2 regions of the Branchiibius cervicis genome follow, and region 2 is predicted to be linked to the other one. Evidence: riboswitches for the same ligand, from Rfam matches in the RefSeq annotation. Region 2 holds a riboswitch; the other holds the start of a gene.
The links. A riboswitch is a leader RNA that binds a small molecule or an ion and turns the genes downstream of it on or off. The one in region 2 is predicted to bind cobalamin.

Region 1: linked by a shared signal. The riboswitch ahead of ACFQBT_RS06565 (prenyltransferase/squalene oxidase repeat-containing protein) and the one ahead of ACFQBT_RS04575 (ribonucleoside-diphosphate reductase subunit alpha) in region 2 are both predicted to bind cobalamin.

What each region holds. Positions count from the first base shown of each region.
Region 1 is NZ_JBHSWJ010000002.1:1,232,332-1,242,974, forward strand. Features, by position in the region: gene fdh (formate dehydrogenase) at 1-2,220, opposite strand, end outside; tRNA gene ACFQBT_RS06540 (tRNA-Sec) at 2,304-2,398, shown strand; gene selA (L-seryl-tRNA(Sec) selenium transferase) at 2,426-3,730, shown strand; gene selB (selenocysteine-specific translation elongation factor) at 3,730-5,325, shown strand; gene ACFQBT_RS06555 (SelB domain-containing protein) at 5,322-5,447, shown strand; gene ACFQBT_RS06560 (bifunctional adenosylcobinamide kinase/adenosylcobinamide-phosphate guanylyltransferase) at 5,470-6,024, opposite strand; cobalamin riboswitch at 6,089-6,220, shown strand; gene ACFQBT_RS06565 (prenyltransferase/squalene oxidase repeat-containing protein) at 6,299-7,591, shown strand; gene ACFQBT_RS06570 (hypothetical protein) at 7,588-7,845, opposite strand; gene ACFQBT_RS06575 (hypothetical protein) at 8,035-8,433, opposite strand; gene ACFQBT_RS06580 (hypothetical protein) at 8,444-8,575, shown strand; gene ACFQBT_RS06585 (CbiQ family ECF transporter T component) at 8,580-9,494, shown strand; gene ACFQBT_RS06590 (hypothetical protein) at 9,473-9,694, shown strand; gene ACFQBT_RS06595 (ABC transporter ATP-binding protein) at 9,691-10,643, shown strand, end outside.
Region 2 is NZ_JBHSWJ010000002.1:815,117-825,759, forward strand. Features, by position in the region: gene mctP (monocarboxylate uptake permease MctP) at 1-595, opposite strand, end outside; gene ACFQBT_RS04540 (DUF3311 domain-containing protein) at 592-903, opposite strand; gene sodN (superoxide dismutase, Ni) at 1,097-1,498, opposite strand; gene ACFQBT_RS04550 (S24/S26 family peptidase) at 1,609-1,923, opposite strand; gene ACFQBT_RS04555 (amino acid ABC transporter ATP-binding protein) at 1,920-2,744, opposite strand; gene ACFQBT_RS04560 (amino acid ABC transporter permease) at 2,746-3,687, opposite strand; gene ACFQBT_RS04565 (ABC transporter substrate-binding protein) at 3,692-4,612, opposite strand; gene ACFQBT_RS04570 (DUF559 domain-containing protein) at 4,866-5,690, opposite strand; cobalamin riboswitch at 5,970-6,178, shown strand; gene ACFQBT_RS04575 (ribonucleoside-diphosphate reductase subunit alpha) at 6,304-8,775, shown strand; gene ACFQBT_RS04580 (ribonucleotide-diphosphate reductase subunit beta) at 8,834-9,817, shown strand; gene ACFQBT_RS04585 (Nramp family divalent metal transporter) at 9,814-10,643, shown strand, end outside.

The sequences.
Region 1 (10,643 bases), 420 kb from region 2:
GTCGCCGGAGGTGTCGTAGCCGTTGATCTCGGCCAGGACGGCCTCGGCATCCGGCTCCTGCAACGGACCCTCGGTCGGGTAGTCCCACGTGAGGTCCAGCAGCGGCGCGTCCATCTCGTCGGTCGATCCGGCCAGCTTGGCCCGGATGCGCTGCCCCAGCTCGTAGTAGAACTGCAGGTCGCTGCGGGCATCGCCCGGCGGTTGCACCGCCTGGTGGCGCCACTGCAGCAGGCGCTGGGTGTTGGTGAAGGTGCCCTTCTTCTCCACGTGGGAGGCAGCCGGCAGGAAGAAGACCTCGGTGCCGATCTCGGCGGTGACCAACTCCCCGGTGTCGATCTCGGGGCCGTCCTTCCAGAAGGTCGCCGTCTCGATCATCGCCATGTCCCGCACGACCAGCCAATCCAGGTTGGCCAGACCCAGGCGCTGCATCTTGCCGTTGGCGGAGCCGATCGCCGGGTTCTCGCCGATCACGAAGTAACCCTTGCAGCGCCCCTCGATCTGGTTGACCACGGTGTCGTACGTGCCGTGGTGACCCGTCAGTCTGGGGAGGTAGTCGAACCGGAAATCGTTGTCAGCAGTGGCCGATTCACCCCACCACGCTTTGAGCAGACTGACCGCGTAATCGCGCATGTTGCCCCAGTACCCGGTCTTCCCGGCGTCCTCCGCGACGAACGAGTCGAGGTCCTCGTGCTGCTGCGCATGCGGCATCGGGATGTACCCGGGCAGCAGGTTGTAGAGCGTCGGGATGTCGGTCGAGCCCTGGATGCTCGCGTGGCCGCGCAACGCCATGATCCCGCCGCCGGGCCGGCCGATGTTGCCCAGCAGCAGCTGCAGGATGGATGCGGTGCGGATGTTCTGCACACCGGTGGAGTGGTGCGTCCAGCCGACGGCATAACAGAAGGCGCTGGTGCGTTCGCGCCCGGAGTTGTCGGTGAGGGCGCGCGCCACCTGCTCGAACTGCTCCGGCGGCACCCCGCAGACCTGCTCCACCAGCTCGGGGGTGTAGCGGGCGAAGTGCCGCTTGAGGATCTGGTAGACGCAGCGCGGGTGTTGCAGGGTCTCGTCGCGTTCCGGCTTGGCACCTACCGACGGCCCGCCGGAACCCGCTGTCTCGGACTGACCGGCCTCGTGCGACTGCTCGGCGTCGCTCGATTCGTCGGGTCCCGCCGGCTGACCGGGGTCGCGCTGACCGGCGGCCGCGGACTCGGTCGCTCCTTCGTACTGCCAGGTGCTGGGGTCGTAGTGCCGCTTCTCCTCATCCCAGCCGGAGAACAGGCCGTCCAGATCCTCGGTGTCGACGAAATCCTCGCTGACGATCGACGCAGCGTTGGTGAAGTTCACGACGTACTCGCGGAAGTCCAGTTCGTTCTGCAGGACGTAGTTCACCAGGGCGCCGAGGAACATCACATCGGTGCCGGCGCGCAGCGGCACGTGCAGGTCAGCGACCGCAGAAGTACGGGTGAATCGCGGGTCGACGTGGATGATCATCGCGCCCCGCTTCTTGGCCTCCATCACCCACTGGAAACCCACCGGGTGACACTCGGCCATGTTGGAGCCCTCGATCAGGATGCAGTCGGCGTTGGCCAGGTCCTGCTGGAAGGATGTGGCTCCTCCCCGGCCGAAGCTCGCTCCCAGACCGGGAACGGTGGAGGAGTGTCAAATGCGGGCTTGGTTCTCGATCTGGATCGCGCCCAGCGCCGTGTAGAGCTTCTTCATGAGGTAGTTCTCCTCGTTGTCGAGGGTCGCTCCTCCGAGGCTGGCGATACCCAGCGTGCGCCGGGTCCGCTTGCCCTGCTCGTCCTGCCACTGCCACATCTGCCGGCGGGTGGCGATGACCCGGTCGGCGATCATGTCCATCGCGGTGTCGAGATCGAGATCCTCCCATTGCGAGCCGCCCGGTCGGCGGTACCGCACCTTCGTGACGCGGCTGGCCGAGGTGACCAACTGCTTGCTCGCACTTCCCTTGGGACACAGGCGGCCTCGCGAGATGGGGCTCGCCGGGTCACCCTCGATCTGCGTCACCTTGCCGTCCGAGACGAAGACCCGCTGCCCGCAGCCCACCGCGCAGAACGGGCACACGGACGGGACGACGGCGTCGGCCTGCTCGGTGCGGGCGATCAGATCCCGGCTGCGCGCGGACTGGACTGCCGCGCCGCGACCCAGCCGGTCGCCGCTGCGCAACTGCCGCAGCACCGGCCATTCCAGCGGTGTGCCAACCATCGGAACTCCTTCTCGCGGTGTCGGAACTCACGCTAGTTCACGCCGTACCCCGTTCGGAGGTTCTCGCCCGTTAGGCTTCCGGCGGAGGCGTTCCTCGTCTGGTGACGGGCGCGGTCTTCAAAACCGTTGTGGCCGGGTATCCCGGCCAGGCGGGTTCGATTCCCGTCCGCCTCCGCCACTTCGTCCCGTCACCGCAGGAGGACCCGTGCAGGACCCTCGCCGCCGGGTGCCCCGGACGGATGCGTTGCTGGCCGATCCCCGGCTGGCGCGGTCCATCGACCGGCTCGGCCGGGACCGGGTCAAGGCGTCGATCGTCGCGGCGCAAGACCGTTGCCGGCGTGGCGAACTCGCCCCTGAGTCGGTCGTGGACGCGGCACTGGACGCCCTGCCGGCCAGTGGTACGTCGATGCGCCGGGTCATCAACGCGACCGGAGTGATCGTGCATACCAATCTGGGCCGGGCGCCGCTGTCGCACGCCGCGCGCGAAGCGGTCGCGGTGGCGGCGGGGGCGACGGACGTCGAGATGGACCTCGAGTCGGCCCGCCGGGGACCGCGTGGACGCGCGGCGATGGATGCGCTGCGCGCGGCCGTACCGGAGGCGGGCGACGTGCACGTGGTCAACAACGGTGCTGCGGCCCTGGTCCTGGCGGCGCGGGCACTGGCCGCGGACGGTGAGATCGTGGTCGCGCGCGGCGAGATGGTCGAGATCGGCGACGGGTTCCGGATCCCGGAGTTGTTGGAGTCCGTCGGCGTCCGGCTGCGCGAGGTCGGGACCACCAACCGGGTCCGGCGGGAGGACTATGCGAGCGCGGTCAACGACCGGACCGGATTCGTGCTGAAGGTGCACCCGTCCAACTTCCGCGTGGAGGGCTTCACCTCTAGCGTGGCGGTCTCCGCCCTCACCGGGCTCGGGGTGCCGGTCGTCATGGACATCGGTTCCGGCCTGCTCGCACCGCATCCCCGCCTGCCCGAGGAGCCGGACGCGGCCAGCACCCTGCGCGCGGGCGCGGACCTGGTCACCGCCTCCGGGGACAAACTGCTCGGCGGGCCGCAGTGCGGGCTCCTGCTGGGTGATGCCGCTCTCGTGCACCGGTTGCGCCGGCACCCCATGGCGCGCGCGGTGCGGGTGGACAAGCTGACGCTGGCGGCGCTGGAAGCCACGCTGTGCGGTCCGCCCACCCCGGTCGCGCAAGCGTTGGCCCGGCGCCCGGAAGAGCTCAGGCAGCGGGCCGAAACCCTGGCGGCCCGGTTGCGCGAGCAGGTCCCGGGTTGCGACGTCGACGTCCGGAAGTCGGCCGGCAGGGTCGGCGGGGGAGGCGCACCGGGGGTGCCGTTGCCCAGTTGGACGCTCACGGTGCCGCCGCAGTACGCCCGGGCGCTGCGGCTGGGTGAGCCACCGGTCGTCGGGCGAGTACATGACGACCGTCTGGAGCTGGACCTGCTCACGGTGCCCGAGGCGGACGACGAGGCGCTGGCGCAGGCGGTGGTGCGGGTCGTGGCGGCCGGCTGATGCAGGTCGTCGCCACCGCCGGTCACGTCGATCACGGCAAGTCCACGCTCGTGCGGGCGCTGACCGGTACCGACCCCGACCGGTTGACCGAGGAGCGTCGGCGCGGGCTGACCATCGAGCTGGGGTACGCCTGGACCGATCTGCCACCGGTCGGCCAGGTCGCTTTCGTCGACGTTCCCGGGCACGAGCGGTTCATCGCCACCGCGCTGGCCGGACTGGGCCCGGTCCCGGTCGCGATGTTGGTGGTGGCCGCCGACGACGGCTGGATGCCGCAGACCGGCGAACACCTCGCTGTGCTGGAGGCTCTCGGCGTCCGGCACGGCCTGCTGGTCATCACCAGGGCCGACCTGGCCGATCCCGCACCGGCCCTCGGGCAAGCGCGAGAAGCCCTGGCGGGTACCGGGCTGGCGCACATGCCGGCCGTCGTGGCCAGCGGACACACCGGTGCCGGCCTGGACCGGCTCCGCGAGGTTCTCGGTGGGGTGCTGGGCGGCGTACCCGGTCCTGACCCGTCGGCGGACGTGCGGTTGTGGGTCGACCGCCGGTTCCACATCAAGGGGGCAGGAACCGTGGTCACCGGCACCCTGCCGGCCGGCACGATCCGGGCAGGGGAGCAACTCGCGGCCGGTTCGCAGCAGGTGCGGGTGCGCGGCGTGGAATCGCTGGGCCGACCGTGTCCGAGTGCGACCGGCGTTGCCCGGGTAGCCCTGAATCTGGCTGCGCCGGTGCCGGATTCGCTGACCCGGGGGACTGCGCTGACGACGCTGGGTGCGTTCCTGCCGACCCGGGAGGCCGACGTTCGACTGATCGGCCCGGAGCGGGTTCCCGAGCGGCCGATGCTGCATCTGGGTTCGGCTGCGGTGGGAGTGCGGACCCGGCGGTTGGGAGGCGGTTTCTACCGGCTGCGGCTCGATGCGGCGCTTCCGCTGCGGGTAGCGGACCGCGGGGTACTGCGAGACCCCGGCAGCCGGCGCCTGTGGGGCCTCGAGGTCCTCGACCCGCTCCCGCCGGCGCTGGAGCGTCGGGGCTCGGCCGCCGAGCGGGCGACGTCCTTGGGGGAGTACGGCGCGACCCCGGCGGCCGAGCTGCGTCGCCGGGGCGTCGTACGCCGATCGGACCTGGCCCGGATCGGCGCCCCCGTGGACCCGGTACCGGACGGTGCGGTGGCGGTCGGGGATTGGCTGATCGGAGCCGATCGGGCAAGCGAACTACGTGACCGGCTGCGGACGGCGGTCGACGCGGCCGGGGGCAGTTGGCGATCCCGGAGGCAGCGCAGGCGCTCGATCTGCCCGACCCTGTCATCGTGGCGGCGCTCGCCGAGGGGTGGCTACCGGTGGCGGCGGGCCGGGTGGGCACGGCCCGCCGCGTCGAGATGGATCCGGCGGTGCAGGAGTTGCAGGAGGAGTTGGCATCGGCACCGTTCGCGGCACCGACGGCGCAGCGCTTGGCCGAGCTGGGCCTTGACCGGTCGCGGATCGGCCGGTTGCACCGCGACGGTCTGCTGTTGCGCGTCGCCGACGGCATCGTGCTCCTGCCGGGTGCCGACCGGCGCGCCGTGGACCTTTTGGCCGACCTCGACCAGCCGTTCACGGTGAGCACGGCCCGGCAGGCGCTCGGAACGAGCCGGCGCGTCGTCCTGGCGCTGCTGGCCCACCTGGACGCGACCGGCGCCACGGTGCGGCTGCCCGACGACCGCCGCCGGGTCCGCCGGGGATAGGACGGAGGACGACGACGCGAGGTCAGTAGGGCAGTGCCGGGAACGCGGAAAGGTCGACCGCCCGGCCGCCCATCAGCAGGACGGCCCGACTCAGGTGGTTGGACAGGACCGTGTTCGCCAGGCCCAGGGCGTCTTGCAGCGTGCGGTCGACCGGTGCACCGGCAGCGACCATCAGACCCAGCTCGCGGCTGATGACCACCGCGTCGTACGGCAGAGCCGACAGCAGAGCGGCGAGTTCGAGCGTGGCGTCGGTGACGGCGGCGTTGGCTTTCTCGGGAGCGTCCCAGGCATTCGCCGCGGTGATCTTTCCGGCCACCCACGCGGCCAGGTTGTCGACCAGAACGGCGCCGCGGGCGTAGAGGATCGAGCGCACCAGGTCGTTCGATTCTTCGGTCACCCAGCCCTCGGGCGGCGAGGCGAAAGCGGGTTCCGTGACGGTGCTGATCGTGTCGGAAAGAGCCGGATCTGCCTCGTCTGCCAACGGGCGCAGCACCCGGGTGCCGTCGCCGGTGAGCAGTGACTCGGCGTACCGGCTCACAGGGGTGTGCACCCCGGCGAGGACGAGGGTCGTGGTCACGGTGACGAGAGTAGCGCGCAAGCAGGCCGCGGGCCGGATCGGCCGGACGGTTGCGATACCCTGGCCACCTGCCCAGGTCGACGATCGGGGCAGGCACGGTGGAAGGGGAAGCCGGTCAGAATCCGGCGCTGGTCCGCAACCGTAGGTGATCGTCACGATCACGAGCCGGGATACCAGCCATCGCGCAGTAACTCACACCCGTCGAGATCTGCGGGCCGAGTTCCAGGCTTTCCGCCCAGGATCAGGTCGTGCAGAGGACCTTCAGGAAGGCCTCATGCAATCCAGCACTGCCGCGCGTCGCGCGGTCTTTCTTACGATTCCGGCGGGAGTCATCGCCGCCAGCGTCGCGATCAGCACCCCCGCATCGGCCGCGACGATCACCGATCCGGGCGCGTCTGCCGCCCGCTATCTGTCCCAGCAACTGGCCGCCGGCGACGATCACCTGCTCTACGACTCCTTCATGGGCGGCCCGCGGTATGCCAACACCGGCGGCACGGCCGACGCCATCATGGGCCTGGCCGCCTCCGGAACCAGCAAAGCGCAGGCGGCGAAGTCCACCGCCTGGTTTGCCAAGAACGTGACGGCCTACACCGGAAGCGGTCCGGCCATTTCCGCTGGGGCGACCGCCAAGGCCCTGTTGCTGGCGGTCGTGGAGGAACAGAACCCGCGCACCTTCGGGGGCGTCGACCTGATCGATCAACTACAGGACCGATTGGCGGCATCGGGGCGGTTCCAGGACAAGCTGGATCCCAGCGTGAAGGATGCACAGGACTACTCCAGCAGCATCAGTCAGTCCCTTGCCTTGTTGAGCCTGCAGCGGGTTGGTCAGACGGTGTCGCCGAGCGCCGTCTCCTACCTGCTGAAGCAACAGTGCAGCAACGGCGGGTTCGACTTCACCTTGGACGACACAACGTGCGTGAGTGACCCCGACGCGACCGGTTTCGTGATCCAGGCGCTGGTGGCCGTTGGCGGCCAGCGCGATGCGCTGAGCAAGGCCGTGACGTATCTGGCCGGTCAGCAGAACTCCGCCGGCGCGGTCGGAACCGTGGGTGTCGCCAACTCGACCGGCTTGGCAGCGATGGCGTTCACCGCGGCCGGGGACACAGTGCGAGCGACCAAGGCCCGCTCCTACCTGAAGACGCTGCAGTACGACTGCGGTTTCCCGGCCGCCCTACGCGGCGGCCTGGCGGCGAATGCGCAGAGCCTGGCCGACAAGAAGAAGTTGGGTAGCAAGGCTGCGCCCGACCAGTCGGACGACACGGCCACGGCGCAGGGGATCGTGGGCCTCGTCGGCTCCAGCTACGTCACGGTGAGCGCATCCGGGTCGGCCGCGGCTACTCCGGCCGACGCCTGCATAGCGACCCCGACCGGCACCGCGACCCCGACCGGCACGGTTACCCCGACCGCCACCGCGACCTCGACGGTGACCGGCCCACCGGTCATCACCGACGGACCGCAAGACAGTTCGGGCGGTGGCCTCCTCGTGGGAGCCGTTGTCGCCGGCGGCGCCCTGGCGACCGGCGCCGCGGGGCTGCGCCGCGTCTCCCGTCGCCGCGGGAAGCACTAACCGGTGACCCGGTTCTCGCGCTCGGCTGCCCTCGTACTGGCCCCGCTCGCCGTCCTCGCGGCCGGCGGGGCCGGAACGCTGTCGCCGGCGGCCGCTGCGACAGGGTGCACGACGAGCAGCGGCGTGACGGTGGTCGTCTCCTGGAACGGAGTGGACGGCCGTACCGGAGTGACGACGAAGTGCGCCGCCGGAACCCCGTCGTCGGCATGGGCAGCGCTGGCAGCGACCGGGTTCGGACCCACGACGGTCGTCACGCAGCCTGGTTTTCTGTGCCAGCTGAACGGCGCTCCATCCGGGTCGTGTCAGTCGACACCGTCGAGCAAGGCGTACTGGTCGTTCTGGGTGGGGCCCGCAGGTGGATCGTGGCGGTACGGCAGTCTCGGCGTCGCGAGCTACCGTCCACAGCCCGGTACCGCAGTCGGCTTCAGTTTCGGGGCCGGTGCTCAACCGGCTATCAAACCGCCGGCCATCTCCTCCGGCGGCAGCACGTCCAAGCCGACACCGAAGCCGACGAGCTCGACACCTGCGCCCAAGCCGTCGACGCCCAAGCCGACGCCACCCAAGCCGACGTCGACCACGATGCCGTCGACGTCGGCCAAGGCTCCGGCTGGACCTGCGCCAGCCCCGGACTCCTCCGCAGCGCAGCCGGGTTCAGTCCCGTCGGGTGCGCCGAGCGCCGGGGCAACGAGCAGTCCCGGTTCCATGTCGGCGACTTCCGGATCAGCCACCACGGCAGCGTCGGCCACGAGTTCCGCTGCGGCATCGCGCAGCGCCGCGAGCAGCACGGGTACCAGCAGTGCCGCCGCGTCCGCCGGAGCAAGCAGCTCCGGGCCGGCTGGCAACGGTGACGCGGTGGCCGCCGGGCAGCCCGCCGACTCTGCTGCCGGGTCGGGCAACACGGCCGTGGCCGTCGGAGCCGGTGTCGTCGCGGTCGCGGGTCTGGGCGGAGCCGGGCTGCTGGCGGCGCGCCGTCGTCGCGGCTGATCGGGTGGCGCGGTCCTTCCACGCGGTCTCCGTCTCGCGTGCCCTGCATCCTGGTGCGTGGTGGGTGTGGGCAATCTGCGTGGCCGCGGCAGTCAGCCAGGTCACCAACCCGTTGCTGCTGGCCATCGCCATGGCCGCGGTGGTTTTCGTGGTGTTGTCCCGCCGGACCGACGCGCCGTGGGCCCGCGCCTTCCGGTGGTACTTCTACCTGGGCGCGTTCGTCATCGTGACCCGTGTCGTGCTCTACGTGCTGGTCGGTGCCAAGACCGGTGACACGGTCCTGCTGCGCCTGCCGACCGTCGACATGCCCAGCTGGGCCGCCGGGATCCAGTTGCTGGGCCCCATCAGTCTCGAGGGGCTGGTCGTCGCCGCCTGCGAGGGTTTGCGGCTGGCGGCCATGTTCCTGTGCTTCGGTGCGGCGAACGCCCTGGCCAATCCGCGCCGGCTGCTGCGGCTGCTGCCGTCAGCGCTCCGGGACGTCGGCACGGCGGTTGTCGTCGCCGTCAGCGTGGTGCCCACGTTGGTGCTCGGAGTCGGGCGGGTCACGCGTGCCCAACAGTTGCGCGGTGATCTGCGAGGCGGCATCCATCGCATCCGGCGGATCGGGCTGCCCCTGATGGAGGAAACGCTGGAACGATCGTTAGCCCTTGCGGCAGCCATGGATTCGCGCGGTTACGGTGCATTGCGTGAGCAGTCCCGGTCCAGCCGGCTGGTCACCGGAGGCGTCACGTTCTTCGGCCTGATCGGGGTGTGCGTGGGCCTGTTCGGTCTGTTGGACCAGGGTGACATTCCCCTTCGTCTCAGTCTCGGCCTGCTGATCGCCGGCCTGGCCCTTGGCGTGGCCGGAATCGCGCTGGCAGGACGTCGTAGCCCGGTGACGATCTACCGGCCCGACCCGTGGGGGTGCCTGAAGCGTTGACCCTGGAGTGCGGACTGTGGACCGTGGGTCTGGTGTACGCCGCGCTGAGCCTGCACCCGGAGGCGGCGAGCATGCCGACCGAGCCGCTCGGCGTGCCCGCGGTGCCGTTGTTGGCGCTGATCGGGTTCTTGATCGCGGCGCTGCCGGGGATCTTCACCCCGGACCCCATGGCGGCCCGACGTGAGGTGGTGACGACGTGAATGAGATTGTGCAGTTCGATCGGGTGAGTCTGACCTACGAAGGCGCGGACGCCCCGACGCTCGTTGACGTCAACCTGGCCGTCGAAACGGCCGAGCTGGTTCTGATCGTGGGGCGTACGGGCTCGGGCAAGTCCACCTTGCTGACCGCGATCAACGGCTTGATGCCGCACTTCACCGGCGGCACCGTCGCCGGCACCATCACGGTGGCCGACCGCAGCACCGCCGATCACCGCCCACGCGACCTGGCCGATGTCATCGGCTACGTCGGTCAGGATCCGGCGGCCAGCTTCATCACCGACACGGTCGAGGAGGAGCTGGCCTACGGGATGGAGCAGCGCGGGCTGGCTCCCGACGTGATGCGCAAACGGGTCGAGGAGACCCTGGACGTGCTGGGCATCGCGGAGTTGCGCGACCGGCCCCTGTCGGACCTGTCCGGCGGCCAACAACAACGGGTGGCCATCGGTGCAGCCCTGACGATGCAACCTCAGGTGCTGCTGCTGGACGAACCGACCTCGGCCCTTGACCCGAACGCCGCCGAGGACGTGCTGGCCACGATCACCCGCCTCGTGCACGACCTGGCCGTGACCGTCGTCGTCGCCGAGCACCGCATCGAGCGGGTCATCCCGTACGCCGATCGGGTCATTCACGTCGGCACGGACGGTCGGGTGCGGATCGGCGAACCCGCTGCGATCATGGCGGTTTCGGATGTGGCACCGCCGTTGGTCGAACTCGGCCGGCTCGCGAAGTGGTCCCCGCTGCCGCTGTCCGTGCGCGATGCACGACGGCGGGCCGCGCAGTTGCGGGAGGCCGCCGCGGATGTCGCAGCGCGCCGGCCCAGCCCCGCGGGCCCTGTCGCGTCGCTGATCGCCCTGAGCGTCGGAGTGACCCATGGTCGCGTTCCGGCGGTCCGCGGCGTAGACCTGCAGTTGTTCCCCGGATCCGTCACGGC
Region 2 (10,643 bases):
AGTAGGTGTATGCCGCCAGCACGATGAAGGCGATGAACAACGGCAGGTCCCGCACGAACCAGTTGCCGCCGCCGCCGACACCGAGGACCTCCAGGACCGCCTGGATGCCGACCAGTTGCAGCGCGATGTAGGGCATGGTCGCCACGAACCCGGTGATGGCGATCGCCAGCGACAACCCGCGCGATCCGTAACGTCCGCGGACGAAGTCGGCGGAGGTGACGTAACCGTGGCGGTGGCTGACCGACCACAGTCGCGACATGAACCAGAAGATCATCGGGTAGAGGACGATCGTGTACGGGATCGAGAAGAAGCCGCCGACGACGCCCGTGGCGAACATGGCGGCCGGGACCGCGATGAAGGTGTACGCCGTGTAGATGTCTCCGCCGATCAGGAACCACGTGATCCAGGTGCCGAACGACCTTCCGCCCAGGCCCCATTCGTCCAGGGAGTCCAGGTGGTCACCGCGCCGCCAGCGTGCGGCCAGGAAGCCCAGCACGGTCACGATCAGGAAGAAGATGATCAGGATGGCCAGGGCAACACCGTTGACTCCGGTGTTTGGTGCAGACGGATTCGCTGCTGCGACAAGGGTGTTCACAGCTCACCCGCCTGGTGGTCGTCCGCGCCCAGGGTGCGTTCGGCGATCGGCTGCCGCGGTCTCGCCTTCTTGGACAACACGTAGGCGATCGAGGTGCAGATGGCGGTCAGGAAGACCCAGAGCATCTGGTACCAGAAGAAGAACGGGAAGCTGCCGAGTTTGGGATCCTCCCGCGAGTACCAGCCCACGGGGATGAGGGCGAGCAACGGGATGATCAGGAAGATGGCCATCAGGATCTGCAGATCGCGCCGGGCCGGTGGTGCGGCATTCGGATCCGGTGTGGTTGTCAATGGTTCGGATTCAGACATGAATGGGCACCCTCCGACATCGATGCTGGCTCTCGGCCGCGCTGACGTCCGCGGCCATCGATCAACGTAGCGCGTGACCGCCGTCACGTGGTTCAACTCGATCGGCGTGTTAGATAGCGTGCCGAAGGATGGTGCGAACGATGAAAAACCGCCGCCGATCCACGGGATCGGCGGCGGTTTCGAAGCGACTGCGTCAGGCCTTCTTGGTCTCCCAGAAGATGTCGGCGATCTCGTCGATTTTGGCCAGCAACTTGTCGGCCGTCTCGACGTCCAGCGCGCCCTTGGTGCCGGTGGCGCCGGCCAGCTTGGTGGCCTCGTTGACCAGGGTGTGCAGCTGGGGGTACTTCTCGAAGTGCGGCGGCTTGAAGTAGTCGGTCCACAGCACCCACAGGTGGTGCTTGACCAACTCGGAGCGCTGCTCCTTGATGATCAGGGCGCGGGTGCGGAAGTCGGGGTCGTCGTTGCCGGCGACCTTCTCGCAGATGCCCTTGATGGACTCGGCCTCGATCTTGGCCTGGGCCGGGTCGTACACCCCGCACGGCAGGTCGCAGTGCGCACTGACCTCGATGGTGGGGGCGAACAGCTTGCGAAGCATGTGGCGTCCTTTCGTTGGCTCGGGTTGCCGGACCCCGCGTTGAGCGGGTCCGCTACGTCGAAACTACCCCCGCGCCCGCGAGCTTCGTAAGGCGCACCTACACCCGGGCGTCAGATGCGACGGCGTCGCGGCAGGCGTCCTAGCACCACACCGATCACCGATCCGGCCGGTACCGCACCGAACTGCCGGGAGTCGGTGCCGGCCGGATTGTCCGCGCTCAGCCACCACCGTCCGTCCGGCTCCCGCCGGGTGATCCGTTTGACTGCGACAGGGCGCGGCCCGTCCGGGCCCTCCGGCAGGCGTACGACGTGGGGCCGGCCAGGGTGCACCCGCTGGCCGTAGTGCACCACCAGACGGTCGCCCTCGACGTACGTCGGCTCCATGGAGGTGCCGCGCACGACGGCGATGCCGAACGGCAGGCTCACCCGTCGGCGGGGTCGGCCACCGGCACGGGGGTCTCGTGCTGCTCGGCCAGGATCCGGCGCAGGAAGGTCTTGGTCCGCTCATGCTGCGGACGGGCGATGACCTCCTTGGACGGTCCTTCCTCGACGACCACACCACCGTCCATGAAGACAACCCGGTCGGCGACGTCGCGGGCGAACGAGATCTCGTGGGTGACCACGATCATCGTCATCCCGGCGTCGGCCAGCTCGCGCATCACGTCCAGCACTTCGCCGACCAACTCGGGGTCGAGGGCCGAGGTGGGTTCGTCGAAAAGCATGAGCTTGGGCTTCATCGCCAGTGCTCGCGCGATCGCGACCCGCTGCTGCTGGCCGCCGGACAGTTGCGCGGGGTAGTGGTCGGCGCGGTCGGCGAGCCCGACGCGATCCAGCAACTCACGGGCTTCCTTGAGCGCTTCGGCCTTCGGCCGCTTCTGCACGTGGATCGGCCCCTCCGCGACGTTCTGCAACGCCGTCTTGTGCGGGAAGAGGTTGAAGCGTTGGAAGACCATCCCGATCTCGCCGCGCTGCTGGGCAATCCGCTTGTCGTTCAAGCGGAACAGCGTGCCGTCGCGGTCGTCGTACCCCATGAGTTCGCCGTCGACCCAGATGCGTCCGCCGTTGATGGTCTCCAGCTGGTTGATGCACCGCAGGAAGGTGGTCTTGCCCGACCCGGACGGGCCGAGCAAGCAGACCACCTCGCCGGAGTGCACGTCCATGTCGATGCCCTTGAGCACTTCGGTGTGGTGGAACGACTTGGTGACATTGAGCGCTTTCACCAGCGGTGCGTCGGTCGTCGTCGTCATCTCAGTGGTCGCCTCCGATGAAGTTCAACCGCAAGCGGCTCTTGGTGGCCCCAGCCGCTGGGCCGGTGCCGAAGCCCCGGCCGAAGTAGCGCTCCAGGTAGGACTGGCCGATCATCAGGATCGAGCAGACGATGAGGTACCAGATGACGCCCGCGACGTACGCCGGCATGATCCGGTAGGTGTTACTGGCCACCTGGGTGACCTGGAACCACAACTCGACGATGATCGGCACCGCCGACAACAGCGAGGTGTCCTTCACCATGGCGATGGTCTCGTTGCCGGTCGGCGGCACGATGACCCGCATCGCCTGCGGCAGGGTGATCCGGCGCATGGTCTTTGCGTTGCTCATGCCGATCGCTTTGGCGGCCTCCGCTTGGCCGGGGTCGACCGACTGGATCCCGGCACGAGCGATCTCGGCCATGTACGCCGCCTCGGAGAGGCCCAGACCGATGATGCCGATGATGATGGTGTTGGAGATCTTGTTGACCTGGATGGTCCCGACCATCAACGGGTTGTCGGTGCCGAACAGCTGCTGGGCGAACGGGAAGCCGATGTCCAGATGCGGATAGAGGACTGCCAGTCCACTACCCAGCATCACCAGGAGCACCAGGCGGGGGATGGCCCGGAAGAACCAGGTATAGACGAAGGCGACGCCGCGCAGCACCGGGTTGTCCGACAGTCGCATGATCGCCAGCAGCACCCCGCCGACGATGCCCAGGATCATGGCGCCGATCGTGCCGACGATGGTTCCGCGCAGCAGGCCCTGCAAGACGGGACGGTAGTTCATCACCGTGGCGACGAATCCCCAGTCCCAGGCGGGGTTGGTGACGAAGGAGGAGATCATCATCGCCACCAGCACGGCGATGACGGCGAGCGCCACCCAGCGCCACGGATGCCGGACCGGCCGGGCGTTGATCTCGCCCGGCCGGTCGGTGGTGTTCACAGGGTCAACTGACACTGGGGTTGACCTCGAAGGTGGTGATCGCACCGGACTCCTGGCCCCACTTGGCCAGGATCTGCTTGTAGCTGCCGTCCTTCTCCATCGCGGTGAAGGCCGCGGCGATCGCCTTGGCGAAGTCCGTGGCGTCCTTCTTCACCACGATGCCGTAGGGCGCGGAGTCGTAGATCTTGCCGACTGCTTCCAGCTTGTCGCCGGTCTGCTTCACCGCATAGAGCGCGACAGGGGAGTCGGCCACCATCGCCTGCACCTTGCCGCTGACCAGGTCCGCGGTCACCTTGGACTGGTCCTGCTCGACGACCTGGGTGATGACCTCCTTGCCCGACTCCCGGCACTTCTTGCTGCGGGCGGTCAGGTCATCGACCTGCACCGTGCCCTTCTGTACACCCACGGTCAGACCGCAGGCGTTGTCCGGGTCGACCTTGTTGGGGTTGCCCTTGGTGGTGACCCACTGGCTGCCGGCGGTGAAATAGCTGATCATGTTGACCTGCTTCATCCGGTCGGCGTTGATGGTGAAGGACGAGGCCGCGGCGTCGTACTTGCCGGACGTGACGCCCAGGATCAGCGTGTCGAAGTTGCCGTTCTGCCAGTTGGCTTTCAGGCCCAGCTTGGCCAGGGCGGCGTTGAAGAGGTCGACATCCATCCCGACGACGGTGGTGCCGCCCTGGAGGTACTCGTTCGGGGCGTAGCTGGCGTCCGAACCCACGGTCAGCGTGCCCTTGGCCTTGATGTCGGCGGGGACCATCGAGGCCAGGCTCGCGTCAGCGCCGCCGGTGGTCACGCTGGCCGTCGGCGAGTTGGTGCCGGTCGAGCCGGTGTTCAGGCTGTCGGACCCACACGCGGACAGCGCGGTCATGAGTGCGACCGCGGTAACGGCCCCTAGGCCCGAGGCTTTGGTGATGCTGCGCATTGCTGCTCCTTGACTATCGGCACATCGACCGTGACGGTCGTTCCCCGATCCTGACATCCTGCCGTGCCGGTGGAGGGTCGCCGCGCTGGTTTGTGATCTGCCCGTAACACCTTCCCGGCGACTTCCCATCCTTGTCCCAGCCTCCCACCGACGATTCTGAGGAATTCGACATTGTGGAGGACCTGGCCCGGGCGTGGATCCCTCAGAATCCGCGATCTCCTCAGAAACCTCTCCTTCACAACGGTGGCGCAGGTCAAGCGGCGAGATGGAGCCGCTGTGCGATGGCCCGCATGATTCGGTGCTGCACCGCCGGCCAGTCGTTGACCATCTGGTCGTAACTGACGCGGATGACGGTGTAACCCATCGTCGTGAGCAGAGCATCGTGCGCGATGTCCCTGCTGCGTTGATCACCGACGTGATGGCCTCCATCGATCTGGAATACCAGCCGGTCCCCGATGAGGAAGTCGACGGGTTTGCCCGCGATCACGATCTGCTGCCGTACGGCCACCCTCAGGAACCGCAGGCGACTCATCGCAAACGACTCGAGGCCTGAGTCGGACCACGGCCGGACGACATCCAGGATGGCCCGAGTCCGCGCAGTCATCGGCAGGCGGCTCATGACCTCTGGAGTGGTCAGACCCTTCCGGATCGCGGATTCCCAGGCAGCGACGGCATTTTCGTGGGTCTGGCACCCTGCGATCAACAGCAGACTGTTCTCCAGGGAGTCCACAGCAGCATCGGGATGACGCGGCAGCGCGGCTGCACCCCAATGGACGACGCAGCCGTCGGATCGAATCCCGCCGGCGTGCGGAGCAGCGGCAACGTGCACCCGGCCATCGGACATCACCCACAGCCCGCGACGCGCAGCTTCGCTGATGCAGGTGAGGACACCGTGCGCCCGGACGGCAACGACCACGGCGCGATCGACCTCGGGCAGCGCGACCCAGCCCTTGCGAACCCGGTAGATCTGGTGGTCGGCCAATGCGCGGCGGATGGCGTGATCGCTGAAGCCGGCCGCCCGCAACGCGCGGGTGGGCAGGATGCCGCCGTGTCGATAGATCTCTTCGCGCACGTGCATGGGTTCACCATCGCGGCTTCGGCCGTGATGGAGCTCGCGCAGGGACGGCGCGCTGTGGATATCTCCCGCACGGCCAGGTTCACGACGACCGATTCTGAGGCAATCGCGCGTTCTGAGGTCCCTTTTCCCCTACACCACCTCAGCAACCTCCATCACCTCAGAATCGGTGGGCAGGCGGGCAAGGGCGGGCTTGGGGCTGTGACCTGCGCAAATGACATTCATGTCATTCGACACGCCGAAACACAGCATCTAGGGGTTGCCAGCGCTGTAACCCCTAGATAGTGTGGCGCACGCAGTGGTCCTCCCCGGCGAACACCGGGGAGGGGCAAGAGGGAAGCCGGTGTGATTCCGGCACTGCCCCGCAGCGGTGAGTGAGGACGAAAGCCGTCATCAGCACTGGGTCCAGGACCTGGGAAGCGACGGCCGGTAGGCGCTCTGTCAAGAGCACAGTCACAAGTCCGAAGACCTGCCATTGCCCTTGCCGCAGCCTGCGGTGGGGTGCTCGCGGCTCTCGTGGGACGAGCCGGTGAGGTACGCCGATGCCCTGGGTGTCGCCGTACCTTCCCCTCTCCCTGTGCGCCGGTGAGTGACTTCGAGGGAAGGGATCCAGCCTGTGACACTTCACGTCACCAAACGCGACGGCACACGCGAGCCGTACGACGCCGATCGCATCAACCGGGCGATCGAGCGGGCGGCCGATGGGCTGCCCGACGCGATGGCCAAGACCATGCAGATCGCCTCGGAGCTGGCGATCACGCTCTTCGACGGCATCACCACCCAGCAGCTGGACGAGGCTGCCATCAACGTGGCGGTGCAGAACGTCAAGGACGATCCCGACTTCGACGTGATCGCGAGCCGGCTGCTGCTGAAGACGATCTACAAGAAGGTGCTCGGCGACTTCGAGACCGGTACGGAGCTGGCCCTCCTGCACCAGGCGCGTTTCCCGGGCTATATCCGGGAAGGGGTCGAGGACGGTCTGTTCGACAAGCGCCTCGCCAGCACCTACGACCTGGAATCCCTTGCCGCAGCGCTGGACCCGAGCCTCGATGAGGGCCTGCGTTACATCGGCATCGTGACTCTTCGCAACCGTTACATGGCCACCGACGCGCGCCGCAGCCCGATGGAGGTGCCGGCCTACTTCTGGATGCGCGTGGCCATGGGTCTGTCGGTGAACGAAGCCGAACCCACCAAGGCGGCCATCGGCTTCTACCGCAAGATGGCCTCACTGGATTACTTGGCCGCCGGATCGACGCTGGTGAACGCAGGTACGCAGACCCCGCAGCTGAGCAACTGCTTCGTGATGCAGATGGACGACGACATCGAGCACATCGCCACGTCGATGCGTGACGTGATGTGGCTGACCAAAGGTACTGGTGGCATTGGTCTTTCGGTCACAAAGCTGCGCTCCGAAGGTAGTCCGATCCGGTCCAACAACACCGCGTCCACCGGGCCTATCCCCTTCATGCACACCATTGATTCGATCCTGCGTGCGGTGTCCCGTGGCGGCAAGAAGTTCGGCGCACTGTGCTTTTACATGGAGAACTGGCACCTGGACTTCCCGCAGTTCCTCGATCTACGACAGAACGCCGGCGACCCCTACCGGCGCACGCGCACCGCCAACACCGCGGTCTGGATCAGTGATGAGTTCATGAAACGCGTTGTCGCCGATGACGATTGGTATCTCTTCGACCCGTTGGAGACCCCTGATCTGGTCGAGTTGGTCGGCGATGACTTCTCCCGTCGGTACGCCGAGTACGTGGCTCTCGCCGAGCGAGGCGGCCTGCGATCCTTCCGCAAGATCCGTGCGAAGGAGCAGTGGAAGGCCATCCTGGTGTCTCTGCAGACGACCTCCCACCCGTGGCTGACGTGGAAGGACACCATCAACCAGCGCGCCCTGAATGACAACACCGGCACCATCCACCTGAGCAACCTGTGCACCGAGATCACCTTGCCGCAGGACCGGGACAACGTGTCCGTGTGCAACCTGGCCTCGATCAACCTGTCGCGGCACCTCATCGACGGTGAGTGGGATTGGGACCGGCTCGCCGAGTCGACGCGACTAGCCGTGCGGCAGTTGGACAACCTGATCGACATCACCAAATCCTCTGTGTCGCAGTCGGAACACTCCAACAGCCAGAACCGCGCGATCGGCCTGGGTCTGATGGGCTTTACCGACGTGGTGGAGCGGCTGGGGCTGTCCTACGCGTCACCGCAGGCGGCCGAGCTGATCGACGAGGTGACCGAGTTCATCTCCTGGCACGCCATCGACGCCTCCTGCGACCTGGCCGCCGAGCGCGGTGCCTACGCCAACTTCGAAGGCTCCGGTTGGTCGAAAGGACTGGTGCCGTTCGACACCCTTGCGGTCCTCGAGCAGCGTCGCGGGGTTGAGGTCGAGGTCGACCGTACGGCGCGCCTGGACTGGGACGCCCTGCGCAGCAAAGTGAAAGGCGGCATCCGCAACGCCACCTTGATGGCCATCGCACCGACTGCATCCATTGGTCTGGTCGCCGGCACGACTCCCGGTCTTGACCCGCAGTTCTCTCAATTGTTCTCGCGGGCCACGTCGGCCGGGAAGTTCCTGGAGGTCAACCGCAACCTGGTGGCCGCCCTGCAGGAGCGCGGTCTGTGGGAGCAGGTTCGTGAGGAGTTGCTGCGCGCCCAGGGCGACCTGGCCGCCGTACCCGGTATCCCGGAGGATCTGTTAGAAACCTATCAGACGTCGTTCCAGCTGCCGCCGGACGCCTACCTGGTCATCGCCTCGCGAGCGCAGAAATGGATTGACCAGGCCATCAGCCGCAACATCTACCTCGAGTCGCGGGATATCGGGGTGATGGCCGACCTCTACCTCGACGCGTGGCGCAAGGGTGTGAAGACCACCTACTACCTGCACATGAAGCCGCGGCACACCGCCGAGCAGTCGACCGTGAAGGTCAATAAGGCCGAGAGCACAGGGCGCACCGGCGGCGGCTTCGGCTTCGCCAAGCGAAGCGCCGCGAGCCCCGCGGCCCCGGCCGCCGTCGTCCTGGACCCGCCCCCGCGGTGGTGGCGGTGGCCGACGAGCCGGCGATCGACGCACCCGAATTGATCGAAGGGTTGGTCTGCCCGACCGACCCGCAAGAACTCTTGAACTGCGAGGCATGCCAATGACAATTCTTGGAACCGGTATCCAGGACGGCTTGCTACTCAAGCCGATCCGCTATCAGTGGGCCTACGACCTGTACAACCAGGCGGTCGCCAACACGTGGTTCCCGCATGAGGTCCAGCTGGGGGAGGACCTGGCCGACTTCGAGCGGATGACCGCCGAGGAGCGTCACGCGGTCACCTTCTTAATGAGCTACTTCAACCCCAACGAGCTGCTGGTCAACAAGGCGCTGGCCTTCGGGGTCTACCCCTACATCAATGCGCCGGAGGGTCACCTCTACCTGGCCAAACAGATGTGGGAGGAGGCCAACCACTGCATGGCGTTCGAGTACGTGCTGGAGACGTTCCCCATCGATCGCGACGAGGCGTATGCCGCTCACGTGGACATCCCGTCGATGGCCGCGAAGGAGGCCTTCGAGGTGAAGTTCATCGAGCGGATGGCCTCGACGCAGCTGGACATCACGACCACCGAGGGCAAGCGGGACTTCGTGCGCAACCTGGTGGCGTACAACGTTGTGCTGGAGGGGATCTGGTTCTACAGCGGGTTCATGGTGGCGCTGAGCTTCCGGCAGCGCAACCTGCTGCGCAATTTCGGTTCGTTGATCGACTGGATCGTGCGGGATGAGTCCCTGCACCTGAAGTTCGGGATCAATCTCATCCTGACCGTGCTGGATGAGAACCCGGACCTGCAGACCGAGGAGTTCGCCGAGGAGATCCGCCAGATGATCCTGGACGGGGTCGAGATGGAGTCGGCCTACAACCGGGACCTGTTGCCGCGCGGCATCCTCGGGCTGAACGCCGACTACATCAACACCTACGTGCAGTACCTCGCCGACCGGCGGTTGGAGGAGCTGGGCTTCGAACCCCATTGGGGCGTCAGCAATCCGGCCAAATGGATGGCAACGGCGAACGACACGCTGCAGTTGGTCAACTTCTTCGAGTCGATCAACACCAGCTACGAGGTGGACGCGAAGGTCGGCTCATGACCGTGCTGCCCCTGCGCCTTCCGCGCAGGGGCAGCCTCACCCTCGGACCGGCGTTCGTCGCCGCCATTGCGTACGTCGATCCGGGCAACATCGCAGCCAACACCTCCGCGGGGGCTCGGTTCGGGTACGCCCTGCTGTGGGTTGTCGTCTGCGCGAGCGCGGTCGCTGCGCCGATGCAGTATCTATCGGGGAAGCTGGGCAGCGTCACCGGGCACTCCCTGCCGGAGTTGATGCGCGACCGGCTCGGTCGCACCGGCCGGGGAGCTTATTGGGCGCAGGCCGAAATGGTAGCGATGGCAACGGATCTCGCCGAGGTCATCGGAGCTGCCGTAGCGCTGCATCTGCTCTTCGGGCTGCCCATGCTCCCCGCGGCGGTCCTCGCCGGCGGTCTGGGACTGGTGATCCTCGCCGTACGTGACCGGCAGGGCCCGGCATCCCTGGAGCGGCTCGCGGTCCTTTCGATGCTGATCATCGGCGGCGCGTTCGTCCTCGGGATGGCCGCCGCGCCACCGTCGGTCGGGTCCGCGATGGAGGGGTTGGTGCCGCGTCTTCAGCAAACCGACGAGGTGCTGATCGCGGCCGCTATCGTCGGCGCGACGATCATGCCGCACGCGATCTATCTGCATTCCGGCCTGAGCGCCCGGCAGCGGGAGTCGCCGAGCACGCAACGCAGCCAGGTCGCCAAGGCGATGGTTCTCGCCGGTGGCGTGAACGTGTCGATGCTGCTCTTCGGTGCGGGTGCTCTGCACGGGCAGCAGGACGGTGACTTCGGCAGTATCGCCGCGGCCGTCTCCGACCGGGTCGGGCGGGGTGCGATGTGGGCGTT